DNA from 3 places in the Streptomyces sp. NPDC104371 genome. Region 3 is predicted to be linked to each of the others. Evidence: riboswitches for the same ligand, from Rfam matches in the RefSeq annotation. Region 3 holds a riboswitch; each other region holds the start of a gene.
The links. A riboswitch is a leader RNA that binds a small molecule or an ion and turns the genes downstream of it on or off. The one in region 3 is predicted to bind cyclic di-AMP.
Positions count from the first base shown of each region.

Region 1: it holds a riboswitch for cyclic di-AMP, as region 3 does, so the genes downstream of both, ACZ60T_RS29790 (transglycosylase family protein) here and ACZ60T_RS30955 (transglycosylase SLT domain-containing protein) in region 3, are expected to answer to the same signal.
Region 2: it holds a riboswitch for cyclic di-AMP, as region 3 does, so the genes downstream of both, ACZ60T_RS19330 (M23 family metallopeptidase) here and ACZ60T_RS30955 (transglycosylase SLT domain-containing protein) in region 3, are expected to answer to the same signal.

Region 1 covers NZ_JBVJNF010000012.1:102,673-109,819, reverse strand. Annotated here, with positions in the region: gene ACZ60T_RS29815 (protein kinase domain-containing protein) at 1-798, shown strand, start outside; gene ACZ60T_RS29810 (SurA N-terminal domain-containing protein) at 969-1,622, shown strand; gene ACZ60T_RS29805 (nucleoside triphosphate pyrophosphohydrolase) at 1,840-2,838, shown strand; gene ACZ60T_RS29800 (cytochrome P450 family protein) at 2,887-4,176, shown strand; gene ACZ60T_RS29795 (transglycosylase family protein) at 4,367-5,386, shown strand; cyclic di-AMP (ydaO/yuaA leader) riboswitch at 5,586-5,753, shown strand; gene ACZ60T_RS29790 (transglycosylase family protein) at 5,759-6,499, shown strand; gene eno (phosphopyruvate hydratase) at 6,779-7,147, shown strand, end outside.
Region 2 covers NZ_JBVJNF010000006.1:12,595-19,741, forward strand. Annotated here, with positions in the region: gene trmB (tRNA (guanosine(46)-N7)-methyltransferase TrmB) at 8-850, shown strand; gene ACZ60T_RS19320 (PrsW family intramembrane metalloprotease) at 932-2,263, shown strand; gene ACZ60T_RS19325 (aldo/keto reductase) at 2,278-3,222, opposite strand; gene ACZ60T_RS19330 (M23 family metallopeptidase) at 3,406-4,476, opposite strand; cyclic di-AMP (ydaO/yuaA leader) riboswitch at 4,488-4,646, opposite strand; tRNA gene ACZ60T_RS19335 (tRNA-Met) at 4,956-5,029, opposite strand; gene ACZ60T_RS19340 (dihydrofolate reductase family protein) at 5,134-6,282, opposite strand; gene ACZ60T_RS19345 (GTP cyclohydrolase II) at 6,446-7,129, shown strand.
Region 3 covers NZ_JBVJNF010000013.1:130,706-137,852, forward strand. Annotated here, with positions in the region: gene ACZ60T_RS30950 (HAD family hydrolase) at 1-541, shown strand, start outside; gene ACZ60T_RS30955 (transglycosylase SLT domain-containing protein) at 590-1,087, opposite strand; cyclic di-AMP (ydaO/yuaA leader) riboswitch at 1,092-1,258, opposite strand; gene ACZ60T_RS30960 (polyprenyl synthetase family protein) at 1,915-2,925, shown strand; gene ACZ60T_RS30965 (LolA family protein) at 3,246-4,484, shown strand; gene ACZ60T_RS30970 (ABC transporter ATP-binding protein) at 4,534-5,580, shown strand; gene ACZ60T_RS30975 (ABC transporter permease) at 5,582-6,499, shown strand; gene ACZ60T_RS30980 (NUDIX hydrolase) at 6,505-7,047, opposite strand; gene ACZ60T_RS30985 (amidase) at 6,975-7,147, opposite strand, start outside.

The DNA.
Region 1 (7,147 bases), on a different contig from region 3:
GAGGTGCCCGAGGCGCTGGAGGCGCTCGTGCTGCGCCTGCTCGCCAAGGACCCGCAGCACCGCCCGGCCTCGGCCCAGGAGACGTACGAGGAGCTGCTGCCGCTCCTACCGGCGCGCGGCACACCCACGGGCGCCCCCCTCGACCCCACGCGCCCCTTCCTCCTCCCGCATGCCCCGTGGCCGTACCGGGCCCAAGTCCCCACGCCCCGGCCGCAGTCGGCTCCGCCGCCCGAGCGGCCCGATGTCGCGGGCGCCGTCGACGAGGTCAAGCGGCTGCTCGGCGAGGGCCGGGTCACCCAGGCCGTGGACATCCTCGGCGCGATCCTCCCGGTCGCCGCGGCCCAGCACGGCGAGCACTCACCGGTCGTGCGCACCCTGCGCAAGCAGTACGCGGCCACGCTCATGGACGACGGGCAGTACCGCCGGGCGCTGCCCGAACTGCGCCGCCTCGCCGACGAACGCGCCACCGAGTCGGGCCAGGCCGACCCCCAGTCCCTGCGCTTCCGCTACGACGTCGCGCAGTGCCTGGAACAGCTCGGCGAGCCGGTGGCGGCCCTCGCCGAGTACCGGGCCCTGCTGCCGTACTACGAGAACCGATACGTGGCCGGGGACCCGGAACTCGCGCTGGACGTCCGCCGCCGCATCGGCCATCTGCTGCTCGCCCTCGGCGACCGGGTGAGCGCGCAGGACACCCTGGTGCGGCTCCTGCACGACGTGGAGCGCCTGCGCGGGCCCGGTCATCCGCTGGCCGCGGACATCCGCCGGACCCTGCAGTGGCTGGGGCAGGTGCGGGTCTGAGACACCCGGCGACGGCCGGGCGGTGCGGAATCGGCTGTCTCCCGGTCCGGCGGTGCCCGAACTCCCGCTGAATCGTTGGTCGAATGGGTTGGCCAGAGCTGGGCCACTGCCTACCATCGATCATCGCAAGACTTTGTGCACCGCCGCACAAGCTCTTTAGGGAGGCCACCTTGCACCGCCGCACCGCGATCGCCCTCAGCGCCGTTCTGGCCGCCGCCCCCCTCCTCACCGCCTGTGGCAGCACGCCACATCCCGGCGCCGCGGCCGTCGTCGGTCAGGACCGGATCACGGTCGCGCAACTGGAGGGCCGGGTGAACGAGATCCGTACCGCCCAGCGGGCCGCCGCCACGGACGACGTCCAGTACCAGCAGGCCGTGTCCCGGACCAGCAGCCTCAGCCGTGACACCCTGCACAGCCTGGTCCTCGACCGCGTCCTGGACCGCGCCGCCCACGACGCGGGCGTGAGCGTCACCCGCCGGGACGTCCAGCAACTGCGGACCAGCCTGGAGCAGCAGGCGGGCAGCGCGAAGGCGTTGCACGCCGCCTGGCTGGAGCAGTACGGCGTGGCCCCCGCGCGCGTCGACGACAGCCTGCGCACCACGGTCGAGGCGCAGAAGCTGGCCGCCGCGCTCGGCGCCGACATGAGCACGGTCGAGGGCAAGGACACCTTCTGGAAGGCGCTGGGACAGGCGTCGAAGGACCTGCGCGTCGACCTGAACCCGCGCTACGGCGCCTGGGACGTGAACAAGAGCAGCCCCGTCGACGCGAAGACCCCCTGGCTCAAGGAGGTCACGACACCGGCAGCGGTGCCGCAGGCCGCCTAGGGCCTGTTGCGAAAGTCCCGCCTGCCTGGCGACGCCCGGCACGGCACCTCGCCGCGTTGTCGGGATCGCCCGCGTACATCCAGTACGCGGGCGACCCTCCGCCTTGCGATGCACCGCACCGGACGCCGCCAGGCCCGCCCTCCGGGCGAACGACGCGACTTTCGCAACAGGCCCTAAGCCCACAGGGGCGGCCGGTGGTGTGCGTTACGTTCGAGGGGTGAACGCAACCAGCTTCGAAGGCGCCCAGGGTCAGGACGAGGTCGCCGCCCCCGGCCGGATCGTCCTGCTCACCACCAGCCACCGGGTCGCCCCCGGACTTCTGTCCTGGCCCGCCTGGCAGGCGCTGCGCACGGCGGACCGGGTGCTGTGCGCGGACGGGGCGCATCCGCAGTTGCCGTATCTGCGCGAGGCGGGCACGGCGGTCGAGGAGGCCGCCCCGAGCGCCCAGGAGCTGGTCGACGCCTGCGCGGGCGGGCGCACGGTGGTCGTGGTGGCGACCGGCGAGGGCGAGCCGCGTCTCACCGACGGACTGGCCCGCCTCGCGGGCTCCGGCCGCGTGAACATGCCGGAGCTGGAGCTGCTGCCCGCCTCCTACGACCTCCCGGGCGCCCGGCTGCTCGACCTCGTCCAGGTCATGGACCGGATCCGCGTCGAGTGTCCTTGGTCCTCCCGGCAGACCCACAAGGGCCTGGCGAAGTACGGCATCGAAGAGGCGTACGAACTGGTCGAGGCGATCGAGGAGGGCGACCGCGACGAGCTGCGCGAGGAGCTGGGCGACGTCCTGCTCCAGGTCGTCTTCCACGGCCGCATAGCCGAGGAGGACGCCGACGCCCCCTTCTCCATCGACGACGTGGCGGGCGGCATCGTCGCCAAGCTGATCCACCGCCATCCGCATGTCTTCGGGGACGAGACCGCGACAACTCCGGAAGAGGTCAAGGCGCACTGGCTGCGGACGAAGGCGGTCGAGAAGCAGCGCACCTCGGTGACCGAAGGTGTCCCGCTCGGCCAGCCCGGCCTCGCCCTGGCGGCGAAGCTGTCCTCCCGCGTCCGCACCGCGGGCCTCGACGTCCCGCTCCCGAAGGGCGAGGGCATCGGCTACGACCTGCTGGCAGCGGCCGCGCGCGCGGAGGCGGAGGGCGTGGACCCGGAGGCGGCCCTGCGCGCGGCGGCACGGGTGTACCGGGACGCGATCCGGGCGGTGGAGAGCGCGCGCTGACGTCCGGGCGGGCGCGAGGCATCCCGCCCCGCCGGATACGGTCGAGGAGTGACCGAGCAGCACCAGCCCCTCCCCTCCACCCCGGCCCCCGAACTCTTCACCTGGGAGTTCGCCGCCGATCCGTACCCCGCCTACGCCTGGCTGCGCGAGCACGCGCCCGTGCACCGGACGACGCTCCCGAGCGGGGTGGAGGCCTGGCTGGTCACCCGCTACGCCGACGCCCGCCAGGCGCTGGCCGACCCGCGGCTCAGCAAGAACCCGGCGCATCACGACGAGCCCGCGCACGCCAAGGGCAAGACCGGCATCCCCGGCGAGCGCAAGGCCGAGCTGATGACCCACCTGCTCAACATCGACCCGCCGGACCACACCCGGCTGCGCCGCCTCGTCTCCAAGGCGTTCACCCCGCGGCGCGTCGCCGAGTTCGCGCCGCGGGTGCAGGAACTCACCGATCACCTCATCGACGGGTTCGCGGGCAAGGGCGAGGCCGACCTCATCCATGAGTTCGCCTTCCCGCTGCCCATCTACGCCATCTGCGACCTGCTCGGCGTTCCCCGCGAGGACCAGGACGACTTCCGGGAGTGGGCCGGGATGATGATCCGGCACGGCGGGGGACCGCGGGGCGGGGTCGCGCGGTCCGTCAAGAAGATGCGCGGCTATCTCGCCGACCTCATCCACCGCAAGCGCGCCGCCCTGTCCGACACCCCCGCCCCCGGCGAGGACCTCATCTCCGGGCTCATCCGCGCCTCCGACCACGGCGAGCACCTCACCGAGAACGAGGCCGCCGCGATGGCCTTCATCCTGCTCTTCGCCGGGTTCGAGACCACCGTCAACCTCATCGGCAACGGGACGTACGCCCTCCTCACCCACCCCGAGCAGCGCACCCGCCTCCAGCAGGCGCTCCTCGCCGGGGAACACGGCCTCCTGGAGACCGGCATCGAGGAACTCCTGCGCTACGACGGCCCGGTCGAGCTGGCCACCTGGCGGTTCGCCACCCGGCCGCTCACCCTCGGCGGGCAGGACATAGCGCCCGGCGACCCGGTGCTCGTCGTCCTCGCCGCCGCGGACCGGGACCCGGCGCGGTTCGCCGACCCCGACCTCCTCGACCTCTCGCGCCGCGACAACCAGCACCTCGGGTACGGGCACGGCGTCCACTACTGCCTCGGCGCCCCGCTCGCCCGCCTGGAGGGACAGGCCGCGCTCGCCACGCTCCTCACCCGCCTCCCCGACCTGCGCCTCGCGGCGGACCCCGCCGAGCTGCGCCGGCGCGGCGGGCTCATCATGCGCGGACTGCGCACGCTCCCCGTGGAGTTCACACCCGTTCCGCCACAGGGCCGCTGACGACCCTCCGCAATGCCGCGAACACCCGGGCGGGAAGCGTGAGTTGGCTCTTCGACAAGTCTGTGACATTTACGTGATCCGCGCTGCATGAACTTGTGACAAGCGTTCGAGTGCGGCTACGTTCGCGCAGTAACGCGGCGGTGCGCCACGGCTGCCGCGTGGTCTCTGCTGTCGCGCGAAAGGCAACCGTATGCTTCCCGGGAACGGCCGTCACCGTCGCCGCCGCCAGGCCCCCGCGATCCTCGTCGCGGCAGGTGTGACCGGATCGGCGATCGCGATTCCGCTTCTCGGTGCCACCGGTGCGAGCGCGGCCGGTGCCACCACCTGGGACCAGGTCGCGGAGTGCGAGAGCGGCGGCTCCTGGAGCGCGGACACCGGCAACGGCCGCTACGGCGGCCTGCAGTTGACGCAGTCCGCCTGGGAGAAGTACGGCGGCCTCGACTACGCGCCCCGCGCGGACCAGGCCAGCCGCTCGCAGCAGATAGCCGTCGCCGAGCGGATCCTCTCCCACCGGGGGACCTCCGCCTGGCAGTCCTGCGCGCCCCTCGCCGGTCTGACCAAGCACTCCGGTGAGACCCAGGTCGACACGGGCGTCGCGAACGACCCGTCGTCCTCCCCCCACACCTCCGGCTCCGACTTCGGCGCGGCGAACGATCCCGGTCTGCCCGACATGCCCGGATCACCCAAGTCGACCCCGTTGCCGTCTACTTCCTCCCCTTCGCCCTCCACGTCCGAGTCCTCCCCCGAGTCGTCCCCGTCCTCGGACCCGACCACCGTTCCGTCCGAGCAGGGCACCGAGACGAGCGGCGCACAGGAGTCCGGCGAGCCGTCCGAGAAGGCGACGAAGCAGGCCGAGCCCGGCAAGTCGGCGCGGGAGACCGCCACTTCGGGCAAGGACGCGCACCGCACCTCCGGCGGCGGGCGCCACCGCGGCGGCAGTGCCGACGAACACGGCGCGAACGGGCGTGGCGGCGACGGGTTCGGGCGGCACGCCTCGCCCGACTCCCCTGCCCCGCACGGCGCCACGGACGGCTCGTACACCGTCCGTCCCGGCGACACGCTGTCCGCCATCGCCGACTCGCTTGAGCTGCACGGCGGATGGAGCGGGCTGTACGACGTGAACAAGAAGGCGATCGGCTCCGACCCCGACCTCATCCTCCCCGGTCAGAGCCTCGCGCTGGAAGACGGCCGCACAGCGAAGAAGCACTGAACTGTCCGGTTTCTGACGCCAGTTCACGCCCTACTTCGATGTCAAATGTCCGCTTTGGCGAGAGTGAGATATGAGTCTCATAAGCCCTGATCGTCTTTGAAATTCCGGCGATCGGCTGCTTACGGTCAAGGCCGCTCGCCACAGCGGGCCCCGACGGTCGCCACGCCGAATCCTGCCGGCGGCCGCCCGGGAACAGTCGTCGCGTCAAGCGCCGTAGGCAGGAGCGGGGGACCCAAGGTAAGTGCCGCGCCCGGGAGTTGACCGGGACGGCTAGGGGTGAAGCCGTACGCCCTTCGGGGGGTGCGGCCGGGCAGCTCAACCGGCCCGAACCCGACAGCTCACCTCGCAGGCGTCGGTGAGGGGATTCGAACCATGCTGTCTTCCGGCAAGGGCAAGCACCGTCGTCCGTCCAAGGCCGTCCGCGCCATCACGCTCGCCGGTGTCACCGGCGCCGCCGTCGCCGCCCCGCTGATGGCGGCCGGCAACGCCTCCGCCGCCACCACGGCCGAGTGGGACGCCGTCGCCCAGTGCGAGTCCGGCGGCAACTGGTCCATCAACACCGGCAACGGCTACTTCGGCGGCCTCCAGTTCGCCACGTCCACCTGGGCCGCGTACGGCGGCACCGCCTACGCCGCGCGCGCCGACCTGGCGAGCAAGGCGCAGCAGATAGCCGTCGCCGAGAAGGTCCTCGCGGGCCAGGGCAAGGGCGCCTGGCCGGTCTGCGGCAAGGGCCTGTCCAGCACCCCGAACAACGGTGGCGCGGCCCCCGCCGCCCCTGTCGCGCCGAAGAGCACGGCCCCTGTCGCGCCCAAGAGCACGGCCCCCGCCGCGCCCAAGAGCGCGCAGAGCGGCACCGTCTCCCGTTCGGCCGAGGCGCAGAAGGCCTCCCGTTCCACCGAGCGCCCGGCGGCGCGGAAGACCGTGACCACCCCGACCGGCAAGAAGGTCAAGAAGGGTGACGGCGAGTACAAGGTCGTCCGGGGCGACACCCTCAGCTCCATCGCCGCCGAGCGGCACATCCGCGGCGGCTGGCAGAAGCTGTTCGAGCTGAACAAGGACATCGTCGAGGACGCCGACCTCATCTACCCGGGCCAGCAGCTCCACCTGAAGTGACGGCCGGACAGCCGGGCCGCAACTCCCTTCTCCCGGCGGCCACCTCGACGTAGGCCGTCCGGAGACCCCCGCTCCCCGCTCCGGCGCGTGTTCCCCCGCACGCGCCGGAGCGGGGTTCTTCTGCCGTTCCCGCCCCGCCATTTGTTCCGACCTGAAACAATATGGAGCGTCAACCTGTTCGCGGGACGGTCGGTCAGTCGGCCGGGTCCGGCAGGCGGATAGGCTCTAGCCACAAAGTGCCCCGCACTCCAAAGCGTCACATCCCAGAAGGAGATGCACGTGCCGTCCATCGACGTCGTCGTAGCCCGGGAAATCCTGGACTCCCGAGGCAACCCCACGGTCGAGGTCGAGGTCGGCCTCGACGACGGCAGCACCGGTCGTGCCGCCGTTCCGTCCGGCGCCTCCACCGGCGCCTTCGAGGCCATCGAGCTCCGCGACGGTGACCCGGGCCGCTACCAGGGCAAGGGTGTCGAGAAGGCCGTCCTCGCCGTCATCGAGCAGATCGGCCCGGAGCTGGTCGGCTACGACGCCACCGAGCAGCGCCTGATCGACCAGGCGATGTTCGACCTGGACGCCACCGACAACAAGGGCTCCCTCGGCGCCAACGCCATCCTCGGCGTCTCCCTCGCCGTCGCCCACGCCGCCTCC
Region 2 (7,147 bases), on a different contig from region 3:
GGGCACTGTGTCTGACTCCCTCGACTTCGCCCCCGTAGCCTCCGAGACCGCCGACGGTGGTCTGTCTCCGCGCGTCCCCGGTGGGTCGCGGGCCAAGAGGGAGCCACGGTTTCCCGACGGGCCGCAGGCCGATCCCGCCGGGTCGCACTTCGAGCGGCGGATCCGCAGCTTCCAGCCGCGCCGCAGCCGGGTGACGGCCGGGCAGGCGGACGCGTTGCAGCGGCTGTGGTCCCGGTGGGGGCTGGACATCGACGGGCAGCGGGTCGTGGACCTCGCCGAGCTGTTCGGGAACACGAACCCCGTCGTGCTGGAGATCGGCTTCGGCATGGGCGAGGCCACCGCGCGGATGGCCGCCGACGCCCCGGAGACCAACATCCTCGCCGTCGACGTCCACACCCCGGGCCAGGGCAATCTGCTGGCCCTCGCCGACCGGGCGGGCCTCGCCAACGTCCGTGTCGCGAACGGTGACGCGATCATCCTGCTGCGCGAGATGCTCGCACCCGACTCCCTCGACGGGCTGCGCGTCTACTTCCCCGACCCCTGGCCCAAGAAGCGCCACCACAAGCGGCGCCTCATCCAGCCCGAGTTCCTCACCCTGGCCGCGACCCGCCTGCGACCGGGCGCGCTGGTGCACTGCGCGACGGACTGGGAGCCGTACGCGGAGCAGATGCTCGACGTGCTCACCGCGCACCCGGCCTTCGAGAACACCCGGCCGGACGGCGGTTACGCGCCCCGGCCCGCCTTCCGGCCGCTGACCCGCTTCGAGGGCCAGGGCCTGGACAAGGGCCATGTCGTGAACGACCTGCTCTTCCGTCGCGTACCGCACCCGGACCGGCCGTCCGCCGTCTGAACTCCCCGCGTCCAGCCGCCTGATCACCCCGTTCACCAGGCACCATCGCGCGGTGTCACCCCCTCTCGTTAGGGTCGTGCCGTGGTCACCGGTCTCCCGTATCCGACGCACCCCGAAGGCGACGCCGGAGGGGGCGTGTTCCGCCCCGCGCACTGGTGGCAGAAGCGATGGGTGCGCTACGGCGCGCTGATCACGCTGCTCGCGCTCTCCGGGCTCGTCATCCTCGCCCTCGTACGCCAACAGACCGGCACCGAGGGGTTCTTGGTCGGGCTGGGCCTCGCGGTCCTGCCCGTACCGCTGCTCGTCGCCGCGTTTCGCTGGCTGGACCGGGTCGAGCCGGGCCCCTGGCGCAACCTGGTCTTCGCCTTCGCATGGGGCGCGTGCGCCGCCGCGCTCATCGCCATCGTCGCCAACAGCTTCGCGACCCGGTGGATAGCGACCTCGACCGCCGATCCGAGCAACGCCGACACCCTCGGCGCCACCGTCATCGCGCCCGTCGTCGAGGAGTCCGCGAAGGCCGCCGCCGTGCTGCTGGTCTTCCTCTTCCGCAGACGGGACTTCACCGGCATCGTCGACGGGGTGGTGATAGCCGGGGTCACCGCGACCGGCTTCGCCTTCACCGAGAACATCCTCTATCTGGGCACGGCCTTCGGCACCGACCAGCTCAGCGGCGGGCGCGGGCTGGCGTCCGTGACCGCCGCGACGTTCTTCGTCCGCGTGGTGATGTCGCCCTTCGCGCATCCGCTGTTCACCGTGCTCACCGGCATCGGCATCGGCATCGCCGCGCTCTCCGCCGAGCGCCAGCGCGTACGCCGGATCCTGGTGCCGCTCGGCGGACTGCTGCTCGCCATGAGCATGCACTCCCTGTGGAACGGCTCCGCGTCCTTCGGCCAGTTCGGGTTCTTCGCGGTGTACGGGGGGTTCATGGTGCCCGCGTTCGGGCTCCTGACCTGGCTGGTGATCTGGACACGGCAGCGAGAGCTGCGGACCGTGCGCGAGGAACTGCCCGCGTACGTGGCCGCCGGCTGGGTGGGGCCCGGCGAGCCGTTCGCCCTCGGCTCCATGCGGGCGCGGAAGCTGGCCCGGGAGTACGCGGGACGCCACTTCGGGAAGGCGGCGGCGCGCTCGGTCGCGGAGTACGAGGCGTACGCGACATCGCTGGCGTTCCTGCGCCGCCAGGGGCGCCGGGGCCGGGCGGCGGCCGACTTCGCCGTACGGGAACGGGAGTTGCTCACCGGGATGTGGGCGCGACGGGGCGTGGCGCTGCCCGCGCTGGCACACGCCGCGCGCGCCGCGGCCCCGAGGCCGGTGTGGGGACACGGGTACGCCCCGGCGACCGGGGCGCCGCCCGCGTGGCAGACGGCGCCCCCTGCCGGGTACCCGGTGTACAACCCGTACCGCTCACAGGGCTGAGGCCCCTGACGGAGCTACGCGGACGCCTCCGTGAGGAGCTTCTGCTCCTGGTCCGTCAGCGTCAGGTCCCGCACCGCCAGCAGCGCGGGCAGTTGCTCGACCGTACGGGCGGAGGCGATCGGTGCCACGACCGTCGGCCGGGCCGCCAGCCAGGCGAGCGCGACCGTCGCGACCTGCGCGCCGCGCTCCTGCGCGACCTCGTCGAGGGCCGCGAGCACGCGGCGTCCGCGCTCGGTCTCCAGATGCCTGCCCGCGCCCTCCGCGCGCGGCGAGTCCACCGTGGTGCCGGGCCGGTACTTGCCGGTCAGGAAGCCGGAGGCAAGGGAGTAGTACGGGACGGCCGCGAGGCCCGCGCGGGAGGCGATGTCCGACAGCTCCCCCTCGTACGTCTCGCGGGAGACCAGGTTGTACTGCGGCTGGAGCGCCACGTACCGCGCCAGGCCCTCCCGGTCGGAGAAGTCGAGGGACTCCTGAAGGCGGGCGGCGGAGATGTTGGAGGCGCCGATGGCGCGCACCTTGCCCGCCTTCACCAGGTCGTCGAGCGCGCCGATGATCTCCTCGACCGGGGTCTCCGGCTCGTCGAAGTGCGTGTAGTAGAGGTCGATGTAGTCGGTGCCGAGGCGGCGCAGGGACGCGTCGGCCGCGGCCTTGATGGTGTCGGCGGCGAGCCCCATGTGCTCGGGATGCCGGCCGACCTTGGTGGCGATGACGACATCGGAGCGGTTGCCGCGCGCCTTCGTCCAGTCGCCGATGACGGTCTCGGACTCGCCGCCCTGGTTGCCGTCGGCCCAGGCCGAGTACATGTCGGCCGTGTCGATGAAGTTGCCGCCCGCCGCGGTGTACGCGTCGAGCACCGCGAAGGACTGCGCCTCGTCGGCGGTCCAGCCGAAGACGTTGCCGCCGAGCGAGAGCGGGAAGACCTCGAGGTCGGAGGAGCCGAGCTTGCGAAGAGAAGTCATGACCGTAGTCAACGCCCGCTTCGGAGTGATCACTTCCGGTGTGGGGCAAAGTTCCCGTAAACGCGGCGGGCGGGCGCGGTGTCGGTGCGGGAACGCGTGACCGGCAGCCCTGACGTCGGGGGGTAGCCGTCAGGACCGCCGGGGATCAGAGGTGGGCGGGCGTGCGGGCGCGGGGCCCGGTGCTCAGGGGTTGATGCCCTTGTTCTGCAGCCACGCCAGCGGGTCGATCGCGTCGCCGCCGCCCGTGTGGACCTCGAGGTGCAGATGCGGACCGGTGACGTTGCCGGTCGCGCCCACGCGCCCGATGACATCGCCGGTGCTGACCTTCTGCCCGACGCTGACGCTGATCGAGGACTGGTGGCAGTACCACAGCTCGGTGCCGTCCTCGAGGGTGAGGACCGTGCGGTAGCCGTACGCCCCGGCCCAGCCGGCCTCGGTGACGGTGCCCGTGTGGATCGCCTTGAGGAGCGTGCCCGTGGGGGCGGCGAAGTCGAGGCCGGTGTGGTGGCCGGAGGACCACATGCTGCCGGCGTCGCCGAAGTGGGAGGTCAGCGTGTACGAGGAGGTGGGCAGGGAGTACTGCTTGGCCAGCTTGGCCAGGCGCTCCTCCTCGGCCTTCTTGCGGGCCTCTTCCTCCGCCTTCTTCTTGGCCTCCTCGGCCTTCTTCTTCTCGGCGGCGGCCTTGGCCTTCGCTTCGTCCTGCGCCTTGGTCGCGGCCTCGGCGGCCTGCTTCGCGGCGGCCTCCTGCTCGGCACGCGCGGCGGCCTGGTCGACCTGGTCCTGCTGGGACTCGGCCTGCTGCATGATCCGGGCGCGCAGCGCCTCGCCCGCGTCCGCGCTGCCCGAGGCGGCGCTGGTCAGGCCGACGTCGCTGAGGGGGGTGGCGGCGGCCTCGGGGGTGTCGTCGTCCTGGCCGATGAGCGACTTGGCGGAGTCCGTGACCGAGGAGATGTCGGGCAGGGACGAGGGCATGTCCGGCAGGGAGATCGACACCGGCGGCTTGCCGGTCTGCGCGGTGGCCATGCCGCCCGCGCCGACGGCGGCTATGACGCCGACGCCGAGAACGGTGGAGCTGCGCGCGAGGCCGCCGCCGCGCTGCTTGCCGACGCGGTGCCTGCCGCGGACGGGACGGACGGACTCCTCCGAAGGACTCCACTCTTCCCAGGGGCCCTCGTCGTCGCGGGCCGCGAAGCCGTACGGCTGGGTGTCCTCGGGGGCGAACGACGTGTTCTGGGCAGACCGGTTGGACGCCACGCGGGCGCACTCCTTTCCTTCCGTCTCGCCTACCGGGTTAGCTGACGGGTTCGGAGCAGGAAGGTCTCCTACGGGTTCTGTGCCTGCCGTGCTGCCACGGCGGCATCCGCCCGATTCACCCCAAAGTGGTGGTTCCCCGGTTCCCTTACGGGATTCGGCACACGCGCACGGAGCCGCCTCGGGTGACGGCTGGGACGACCGCGCTGCGTTATCGAACGTTAATAGACGCGAGGGCCGTATTCCAAGTTGCTCGGCCGGATCATCGATCCCATCGGCCAGGACTTTCGCCTCATGAGCGGTGGAAGTAGGGCGAGTTGACCACGTGTCACCCGTCTCATGAGCCTGACGGGGCGTCAGTTGCTGTGCGGAGCGATTCCGTTCACTTACGCAACGTGACTGCTAGTGATCAAGGCGAGGGTATGAGGGGGCGAACGCACCGAGGGCCGGAACCCTTTCGGATTCCGGCCCTCGGTGATCAGTAGCGGGGACAGGATTTGAACCTGCGACCTCTGGGTTATGAGCCCAGCGAGCTACCGAGCTGCTCCACCCCGCGTCGGTGATTCAAGTGTACGTCATCCGCGGGGTACCTCGTGCACGGATCTCGCTTCCCCACTCTCACCTGCTGTTTCACCCGGTCCGGGAAGCGCCGGGGCCAGGTCAGGAGCGGTCGGGCGGGGAGAGCAGATGGGCGTTCGGGGCCTTCGCCCGCCGCTCGCACTCCGGCAGGAGCACCACGTCGACCCCCTGGGCCGTGAGCGCCCCGCTCCCGTCGGCCGACGCGACGAACGTGTCCGGCTCGCGCCATGCGGTGACCACCCGTCGTACCCCGGCGTCGAGGATCAGCCGGGCGCAGGGCGCGGGCCGGGAGGCGCGGCGGGTGCACGGCTCCAGGCTGCTGTACACCGTGGCGGTGGCCAGCCGGGGGTCCGCCGGGTCGAGCTTCGCCAGCGCCGCCTCCTCGGCGTGGACGACGGGGTCGCCGCCCTCCCGGGAGTGCGCCCGCGCCAGCTCCGTGCCGTCGGCCGCGACGATCACCGCGCCGACGCTGAAGGCCGTACGGGAGGGCGGGCACTGCGCGGCCAGTTCGCAGGCCGTCCGCAGCCATCGCCGGTCGGCGGCGGCGGCCGATCTCCCGGTGCCGGGCGCCGTGGGGACGTACCGCAGCAGGACGACGTCCCCGACCGGCCGGGTCTCCAGCAGCCGCATCCGGCCCGGCGGGTACGCCCCGGGCCCGAACATCCGCGGCGCGTCCGCCTCGCCCACGAACAGCGGCGCCACCGCCAGCCGCAGCTCGTCCGCGAGCCCCTGCTGGAGCAACCGCGTATGCACGCGCCCGCCGCCCTCGACCATCAACCGCCGTACGCCCTTGACGTCCCCGAGGTGCGCGAGCACAGCCGCCCACTCCACGGCGGGGCCGAGCGAGGTCACCTCCACGTCCGTCGGCAGCACCTCCCGCAGTCGCCGGGCGCCCTCGTCCGTCGTATAGACGATCTTCGCGCCGCCCGTGTGCCAGAACCGGGCCGCGGGGTCGAGGTCGCCGGACGCGCTGACGGTGACCTTCAGCGGGTGTTCCGGGCGCCCGGCGGCGATCCGGGCCGCGCGCCGCTCGGCGGAGGCGACCAGCAGGCGCGGGTTGTCGCTGCGCAGCGTGCCCGCGCCGACGAGGATCGCGTCGCTGTCCGCCCGTACCTCGTCGACCCGGTCGAAGTCCTCCGGCCCGGACAGCAGAAGCCGCTCGGGTCCGGTGTCGTCCAGGAAGCCGTCGAGCGAGACGGCGGCGGACAACAGAACGTAGGGGTGGGCCATGGGGTCGCGCTCCAGTGGTCGGGGGCGGGGATCCGGACGGGGCTCGGGCGATCGCCTTCCGGTCGGTTGATTACAGTCTCCGACCGAGGGGTGCCGCACAGCGGAAGCATGGGGGCGCATCCTCGGCACCCGCTACCCACCGGCCCGGACAAGGACGACCGACATGTGCGACCCCCGCGACACCACGGCGTCCGGTGCCGCCGACAGCGGCGACCCGGCCGGCCTCCCCGCCGCCACCGTCCGCACCCGCGTGACGGTCCCGCTCCGCTTCGGCGACGACTGCGCCGTCACGGCCGACCTGGTCACCTTCCACGGCCTCGCGGACGGCCAGGAGCATGTGGCGGTGGTCCTCGGCGAGCCCGCCGCCGACCGCGCTCCGCTGGTGCGGCTGCACTCCGAGTGCCTGACCGGCGATGTCCTCGGCTCGGCCCGCTGCGACTGCGGTCCCCAACTGCGCGAGGCGGTGCGGCGCATCGCCGACCGGGGCGGCGTGCTGCTCTACCTCCGCCAGGAGGGCCGCGGTATCGGCCTCTACAACAAGCTCGACGCCTACGCGCTCCAGGACCAGGGCCTCGACACCTACGAGGCGAACGCCGCGCTCGGGCTGCCGGAGGACGCCCGTGACTACACGGCCGCCGCCCAGATGCTGCGCGTCCTCGGCATCGAGTCCCTGGACCTGCTGTCCAACAACCCCGACAAGGCGTCCCAACTCCGCGCCCTGGGCCTCACGGTCGTCGACCGCGTTCCGACGGGTGTCTTCACCACGGCCCACAACGTCCGCTATCTCCACGCGAAGGTGGTCCACACCCAGCACACGCTGCCGCTCACGGAACTGACGAGGCACTGACCTCTCTCACCCGTGACG
Region 3 (7,147 bases):
GGAGTTGGCCGAGACCGCGCTCGGCAAGATCGAGGCCGAGGTCGGGCAGGTGTGCGCGGCCGTCGACCAGGACGGGGTGGACGGGCTCACGCTCATCGAGCCCGGCTATCTGATGCCGCACCCCACGCTGCCCGCGGTACGGGTCCAACGGCGCGACGATCTGTGGTGCGAGCCGATCAGCAAGGTGCTGCTGCGCCATCACGCCCTGTCGGACGACGAGTTGGCGGCGGTGGCCCGTGAGGCGGTCGGCTCGCTCGCGACGGTCACCATGTCGGGGCCCGGCACGGTCGAACTCCAGCCGTGCGGTGTCACCAAGGCGACGGGGCTCGCGCTGGCGGCCGAGTATCTCGGCCTCGCGCGGGCGTCGACCATCGCCTTCGGCGACATGCCCAATGACATCCCCATGTTCCGCTGGGCGGCGCACGGCGTCGCCATGGCCAACGCCCATCCGGAACTCAAGGCGGTCGCGGACGAGATCACCACGTCGAACGAGGACGACGGCATCGCCGTCGTCCTCGAAAGACTCTTCGCGGCCCGGTAGGACCAGGGGGCCGGTGGGGCCGGTGGGCCCTTGTCGGCCCGGCGGGGCTCAGTACGCGCTGTTGACGTTGTCGATCGAGCCGTACCGCGCGGCGGCGTAGTTGCACGCGGCGGTGATGTTCGCGACCGGGTCGTACGGGTCGAACGCCGTGCCCGCCACGTGGTACGTGCGGAAGGTCGGGTCGATGACCTGGAGGAGGCCCTTGGACGGGATGCCCGCGCGGGCGTTGGAGTCCCAGAGGTTGATGGCCTTCGGGTTGCCCGAGGACTCACGCATCACGTTGCGGTAGATGCCGTCGTACGAACCCGGGATGTTGTGCTGGGACATGATCGACAGCGACTGGCGTATCCAGCTGTCGAGGGTCGTGCCCTGGGTCTTCAGGGTCACGGTCTGGGTGGGCTCGGGAGCGGCGAAGGCGCTGGTGGCGCCCACGACGGGGAGGGCGAGAGCGGCGGCGCCGGCTCCCACGAGACCGAGAGTGCGGGTGAGACGGGAGGCCTTGGAGCCACGGTCCCGACGGCGTGCGGGCAGGGCGAAAGCGGGCATGTCGTATTCCTCTCCTACGCCTACGAGGTGAGCTGTCGGGTTCGGGCGGGGAGGTGCCCGGCCGTGTCCTCGTACGAGGCACGGCTTCACCCCGAGCCGGTCCGGCGCGATGTCCGGTCCGGCGACTTACCTGGGTCCCCCGCTCCTGCCTGCATGGGGTCGATGGGATCTCGGGCGGTGGCAGGATTCGGCGTCCGCTCGAGTGAGGGGAACGTATGCGGAAGCGCATGTCCGAAACAAGGCCGAACGTCATGATCAGGTCTAAATGACCTTGACATGGGGGAATGGTGGTAATGATCCAATTTGCTGAGCGTGAATCAACTTGCCGTTCGCGAACGGGAGTTTGGCGACTGGCTCGAACCACCTGACCCGGCGGACGCGTGACCTATTTCACTTACAGCATCTTGATCTCACATCGGTAACTAAGGGATATATAGGGCTAATTCGGGCGAAATTGGAGCGTTCTGTGCGTCCAGGGGGAGGTGATAGAGGGTGATTTGCCCTGTTTGTCCTCAAGAGGTGACCTACGAAATCCGGACACGCGGAGACGGCACGCGAAGGCGTCACCGACTTCGCGAGGCGCTCATCATTTGTGCCGATATGTACCTGTTTGGGTAACCTGATCATGGACGCACCGTTCGTGATCCGATACCGCCCGGCCTGGAAGAGCGGGCGCTCGCGGTGATCGAAACGTGACCGGATACGCTGACTTGAGTGTGGCGGCGACAGATCGACAGGCTCCATGAGCCGGTCGACCGGCAGCGTCATCGACCACGTGACCATTCTTGAGACCCACCGTGTGACCGGCAGCAGACAGGAGACCCCACGTGACCGTCGTCGGGCCGTTCGGGCTGAGCATGCGGGACCAGGCTCTGGAAGCCGATGTCCAGGCCGGGCTGACCGCTGTCGAGGAAGGGCTGCTCGACGCCACCAAGAGCGAGGTCCCGTTCATCACGGAGGCCGCGCAGCATCTGGTGCGCGCGGGCGGGAAGCGGTTCCGGCCGCTGCTCGTGATGCTCGCGGCGCAGTTCGGTGACCCGTACGCGCCCGGGATCGTGCCCTCCGCCGTGGTCGTGGAGCTGACCCACCTGGCCACGCTCTACCACGACGACGTGATGGACGAGGCCGAGGTGCGGCGCGGGGTCGACAGCGCCAACACCCGCTGGGGCAACGCGCTCGCGGTCCTCACCGGTGACTTCCTCTTCGCCAGGGCGTCGCACACCCTGGCCGACCTCGGCCCGGAGGCGGTCCGTATCCAGGCCGAGGCCTTCGAGCGGCTGGTCACGGGCCAGATCCTGGAGACCGCGGGCCCCCGGGACGGCCGCGACCCGGTGGAGCACTACCTCGACGTCCTCAGTGGCAAGACCGGTTCGCTGGTGGCCGTGGCCTGCCGGTTCGGCGCCATGATGTCGGGCGCCGACGAGACCGTCGTGGACGTGCTGACGCAGTACGGCGAGCGGCTCGGCGTGGCGTTCCAGTTGGCCGACGACGTCCTGGACATCGCCTCGGACTCGCACGAGTCCGGCAAGACGCCCGGGACGGATCTGCGGGAGGGCGTCCCCACCCTGCCCGTCCTGCATCTGCGCGAGCGCGCGGAGCGCCTGGGGCTGCCCGAGGACATCGCGCTGCGCGAGCTGCTGGAGTCGGACCTGACCGACGACGCCCGCCACGCCGAAGCCCTCGCCCGCCTCCGCGTCCACCCGGCGCTGGAGCAGGCCCGCCGCGACACGCTCCGCTACGCGAAGGAGGCGCGGGCGGCCCTGAGCCCGCTGCCCGAGTGCGGCGCGAAGGCCGCCCTGACGCACCTGTGCGACGCGGTGGTGCACCGGGCGGGCTGACCAGCCTCCGGGCCGAGCCCACGCCCGGCACCTCCGTCACCGACCCGTCACGCCTTCCAGGGAAGCGCGCGGCGGGTCACGCGTTTGTCGTCCCCGTCGAGCGGGAGTCCCCCACGTCCCCTACGGGTCGGAAGAGAAGCCGTACTGCCGTGTCATACCCCAGGATTAGGCGGAGTTGGGCCCGCGGTCTGACGCTTCCCCGCGGCGGATTTGGTCAGATGAGAGACACCACCTCACAGGAGTTCGGGTGACAATGGCGGCGCAGGGGTGGACGAGTGCACAGGAGACAGGCCGCCGCCGACGACGGAGGTAAGGCAGACATGGCACCGTACGAATCCGACGAGAGCACACCCGCCGGGGAAGCCGGGAACGCACACGGCGTGCGTCGCAAGGCCGCGCGGTACGTCGTTCCGGTCGCGGTGGTGGGAGTGGCCGCGGCGACCATCGGGCTCGCCCCGGCGTTCGCGGGATCCGGCGACCCCGACCTGCCGAAGATCAGCGCGCAGCAGCTCATCGAGAAGATCGCCAAGTCGGACACCCAGCAGATGTCCGGCACGGTGAAGATCAGCACGGACCTGGGCCTGCCCAACCTCGGCGGGCTGCAGAACAGCCTCGCCTCGGGCGCGCTCGCCCAGGGGGCGGGGGGCAAGGGCGGCTCGACCGCCGACCCGAAGTCCAAGGCGCTCGAACTGGCTTCCGGTAGTCACACCGTGCGGATCGCGGCCGACGGCCAGGACAAGCAGAAGATCTCGATCATCGAGAAGGCCGCCGAGTACAGCGTCGTCCGCAACGGCGACGACGTATGGGCGTACGACAGCGCGTCGAACGAGGCCTACCACGCGACCGGCGCGGGCGACCACGGAAGCCGTAAGGCCACGCCGAAGGACGTGCCCGCCACGCCCAAGGACTTCGCCGAGGAGGCCCTGAAGGCCTCCGACAAGACGACCTCGGTCACGGTGGACGGCACGGCCCAGGTCGCGGGCCGGGACGCGTACAAGCTGCTCATCAGGCCGAAGCAGGCGGGCACCACGGTCGGCGCGATCAGCATCGCGGTGGACGCGAAGACCGGGACGCCGCTGAAGTTCACGCTGACCCCGGCGTCGGGCGGCGCGGCCGTCGTGGACGCGGGCTTCACGGAGGTCTCCTTCGCCAAGCCTGCGGCGTCGACGTTCCGCTTCACGCCGCCCAAGGGGACGAAGGTCACGCAGGGCGACGGCATGGCGAAGGAGCAGCGGAAGGCGCAGCCCAAGGGCGACGAGAAGAAGGCGCTCGAAGGGAAGCTCGCGGGGGCGAAGACGAAGACCCTCGGGGAGGGCTGGAACTCGATCGTGGTCCTCGACGGCGGCAGCAAGGGCACGATGCCCTCGGGCCGGTCGTCCGACAACGGTGCGGCATCCGGCTTCCTGAACTCGCTGGGCGACCGGGTCACCGGTACGTTCGGCAAGGGCACGGTCTTCTCGACGCGTCTGGTCAACGCCCTGGTCACGGACAACGGCACGGTGTACGCGGGCGCGGTGACCAAGGACGCGCTGGTGAAGGCGGCGAACGCGGAGAAGTAGGGCCCGCGTTCGGCGGTGGCGAGCGGCCGACGTACGAGCAGGAGAGCTGATGGAGGAGCGGTCCGTCGCGGAAGCGGAAGCGGAGACGGGAGCGGGAGCAGGGCCGGACGTGGTGGCGGGTGATCAAGGGGGCCCGGGTGACCGGGGCGACCTGGGTGACCCGAGCGCCCCGGTCATCGCCACCCGCTCTCTCACCAAGCGCTACCGCGGCGGACAGCTCGCCGTGGACGGGCTCGATCTGACCGTCCCGGCGGGCAGCGTCTTCGGCTTCCTCGGGCCGAACGGCTCCGGCAAGACCACCACCATCCGCATGCTGATGGGCCTGATCGAGCCCACCTCCGGCACGGCGCGCGTCCTGGGGCAGCCCATGCCCCGCTCCTCGCGCGCCGTGCTCCCGCACGTCGGTGCCCTGATCGAGGGACCGGCGCTCTACGGCTTCCTCTCCGGCCGGGACAACCTCCTGCGGTACGACGCCGCCGACCCCACCGCCGACCCGCGCACCCGGCGCACGCGCGTCGAGACCGCCCTCGACCGGGTCGGCCTCTCGGCTGCCGCGGGGAAGAAGGCGCGGGCGTACTCCCTGGGCATGAAGCAGCGTCTGGGGCTCGCGGCTGCCCTCCTCCAGCCCCGTAAGCTCCTCGTCCTGGACGAGCCGACCAACGGTCTCGACCCCCAGGGCATGCGCGAGATCCGCACCCTGGTACGGGAGTTGGCGTCGGACGGTACGACCGTCTTCCTCTCCTCGCATCTGCTGGACGAGATCGAGCAGGTCTGCACGCATGCCGCGGTGATGGCCCAGGGCCGTCTGATCACCCAGGGCGCGGTGGCGGACCTCGCGGCCGGGGCGCGCGGCCGTCTCGTCGTACGGACCCCGGACACGGCCGACGCGGCCCGCGTGCTGAAGGAACAGGGCGTGGCCGACGTGGTGGTGGAGGAGGAGCGGGTGACCGGTGAGCCGCCGGAGGGTGAACTGGCCGATCTGAACGCGGCGTTGGTCGTCGCCCGGGTGCGCGTACGCGGCTTCGGCGTCGAACGCGCCTCGCTGGAGGACGCGTTCGTGGCACTGACGGGAGAGGGCTTCGATGTCGCAGGTTGAGATGTCGGGGGCGGAGACGGCAGGGGCGGACACGGCGGGGGCCGCGCACGTACCGATGCCGCCGCTCCGTAAGCCGAACCCGCTGTGGACCTTCGGGCTGGTGCGCAGCGAGTTGGGGACCACCTTCCGGCGCTGGCGTACGCGCGCGCTGCTGGCCGTGCTGGCCGCCGTACCGATCCTGATCGGGATCGCGGTCAAGAGCGAGACCGGCGGTGGGGCCGGTGGCGGCGGACACGGCGGCGACGCCGGACCGGCGTTCATCGCGCAGGTCACCAACAACGGGCTGTTCCTGGTGTTCACGGCGCTGGCCGCGACCCTGCCGTTCTTCCTGCCGATGGCGATCGGCGTCATCGCGGGCGACGCGATCGCGGGCGAGGGCAACTCCGGGACGCTGCGCTATCTGCTGGTCGCCCCCGCCGGGCGTACCCGCCTGCTGTTCGCCAAGTACACGACCACGATGGTGTTCTGCCTGGTCGCCACCCTCGTCGTCGCCCTCTCGGCACTGGCGGCGGGTGCCCTGCTCTTCCCGCTCGGCGATCTGACGACGATCTCAGGTACGCGTATCAGCTTCGCCGACGGGCTCGTACGGGCCCTGCTGATCGCCCTGGTCGTCGCCGCGTCCCTGGTCGGTGTGGCGGCGCTCGGGCTGTTCGTCTCCACCCTCACCAACAGCGGCATCGCGGCGATGGCGACGACGGTCGGCCTGGTGATCACGGTCCAGATCCTCGACCAGATCCCCCAGTTGCACGCGCTCCAGCCGTATCTCTTCTCGCACTACTGGCTGTCCTTCGCGGACCTCATGCGCGAGCCGGTCTACTGGCACGACCTGCTTCGCAACCTCGGCCTCCAGGCCCTGTACGCGGCGGCGTTCGGCTCGGCGGCCTGGGCGCGCTTCACGACGAAGGACATCACGGCGTAGAGGGCTCAGGGATGGCCCTGCTGCTCGAAGCCGAGCAGCAGGGCCATCACCCCCACCAGCGTGGCGCCGCTGACGATCTGCCCGTCCGTGATCAACGCGCGCAGCCCGGACAGCGGGATCCACTCCAGGCGGTCCGACTCGTTGCGTTCGGTCGGTTCGCCGACGCGGATGGCGTCGTCCGTACGGAAGACGTAGTGCCGGGAGTCGGTGATGCCCGCGGCGGGCTGGGCGTGGACGAGCGGGCGCAGCGAGCCGGGGCGCCAGCCGGTCTCCTCCTCGAGTTCGCGCGCCGCCGCCGCGGAGGGCGTCTCGCCGTCCTCGACCAGACCCATGGGCAACTCCCAGGCCCAGGTGTCGGTGACGAAGCGGTGGCGCCACATCATCAGGACGCGGTCGTTGTCATCGACGGCCGTGACGACGGCGAGGTCCCGCAGCCGGACCACGTGGTAGTCGCAGCGGGTTCCGTCGGGTTGCTCTACGTCCAGGGAGCGCAGGCGTACCCAGGGGGTGTCGTAGAGGGGGCGCTCTCCGTGGATGGTCCAGCGCATGGGGGCTCGTTCCTTTCGGGGGTGCGGGAGTTCGTCATGGCGGCGGCCTGGGCGAGGGTGATCAGCAGATCCTCCCTGCCGTGCGCCGCGACGATCTGTA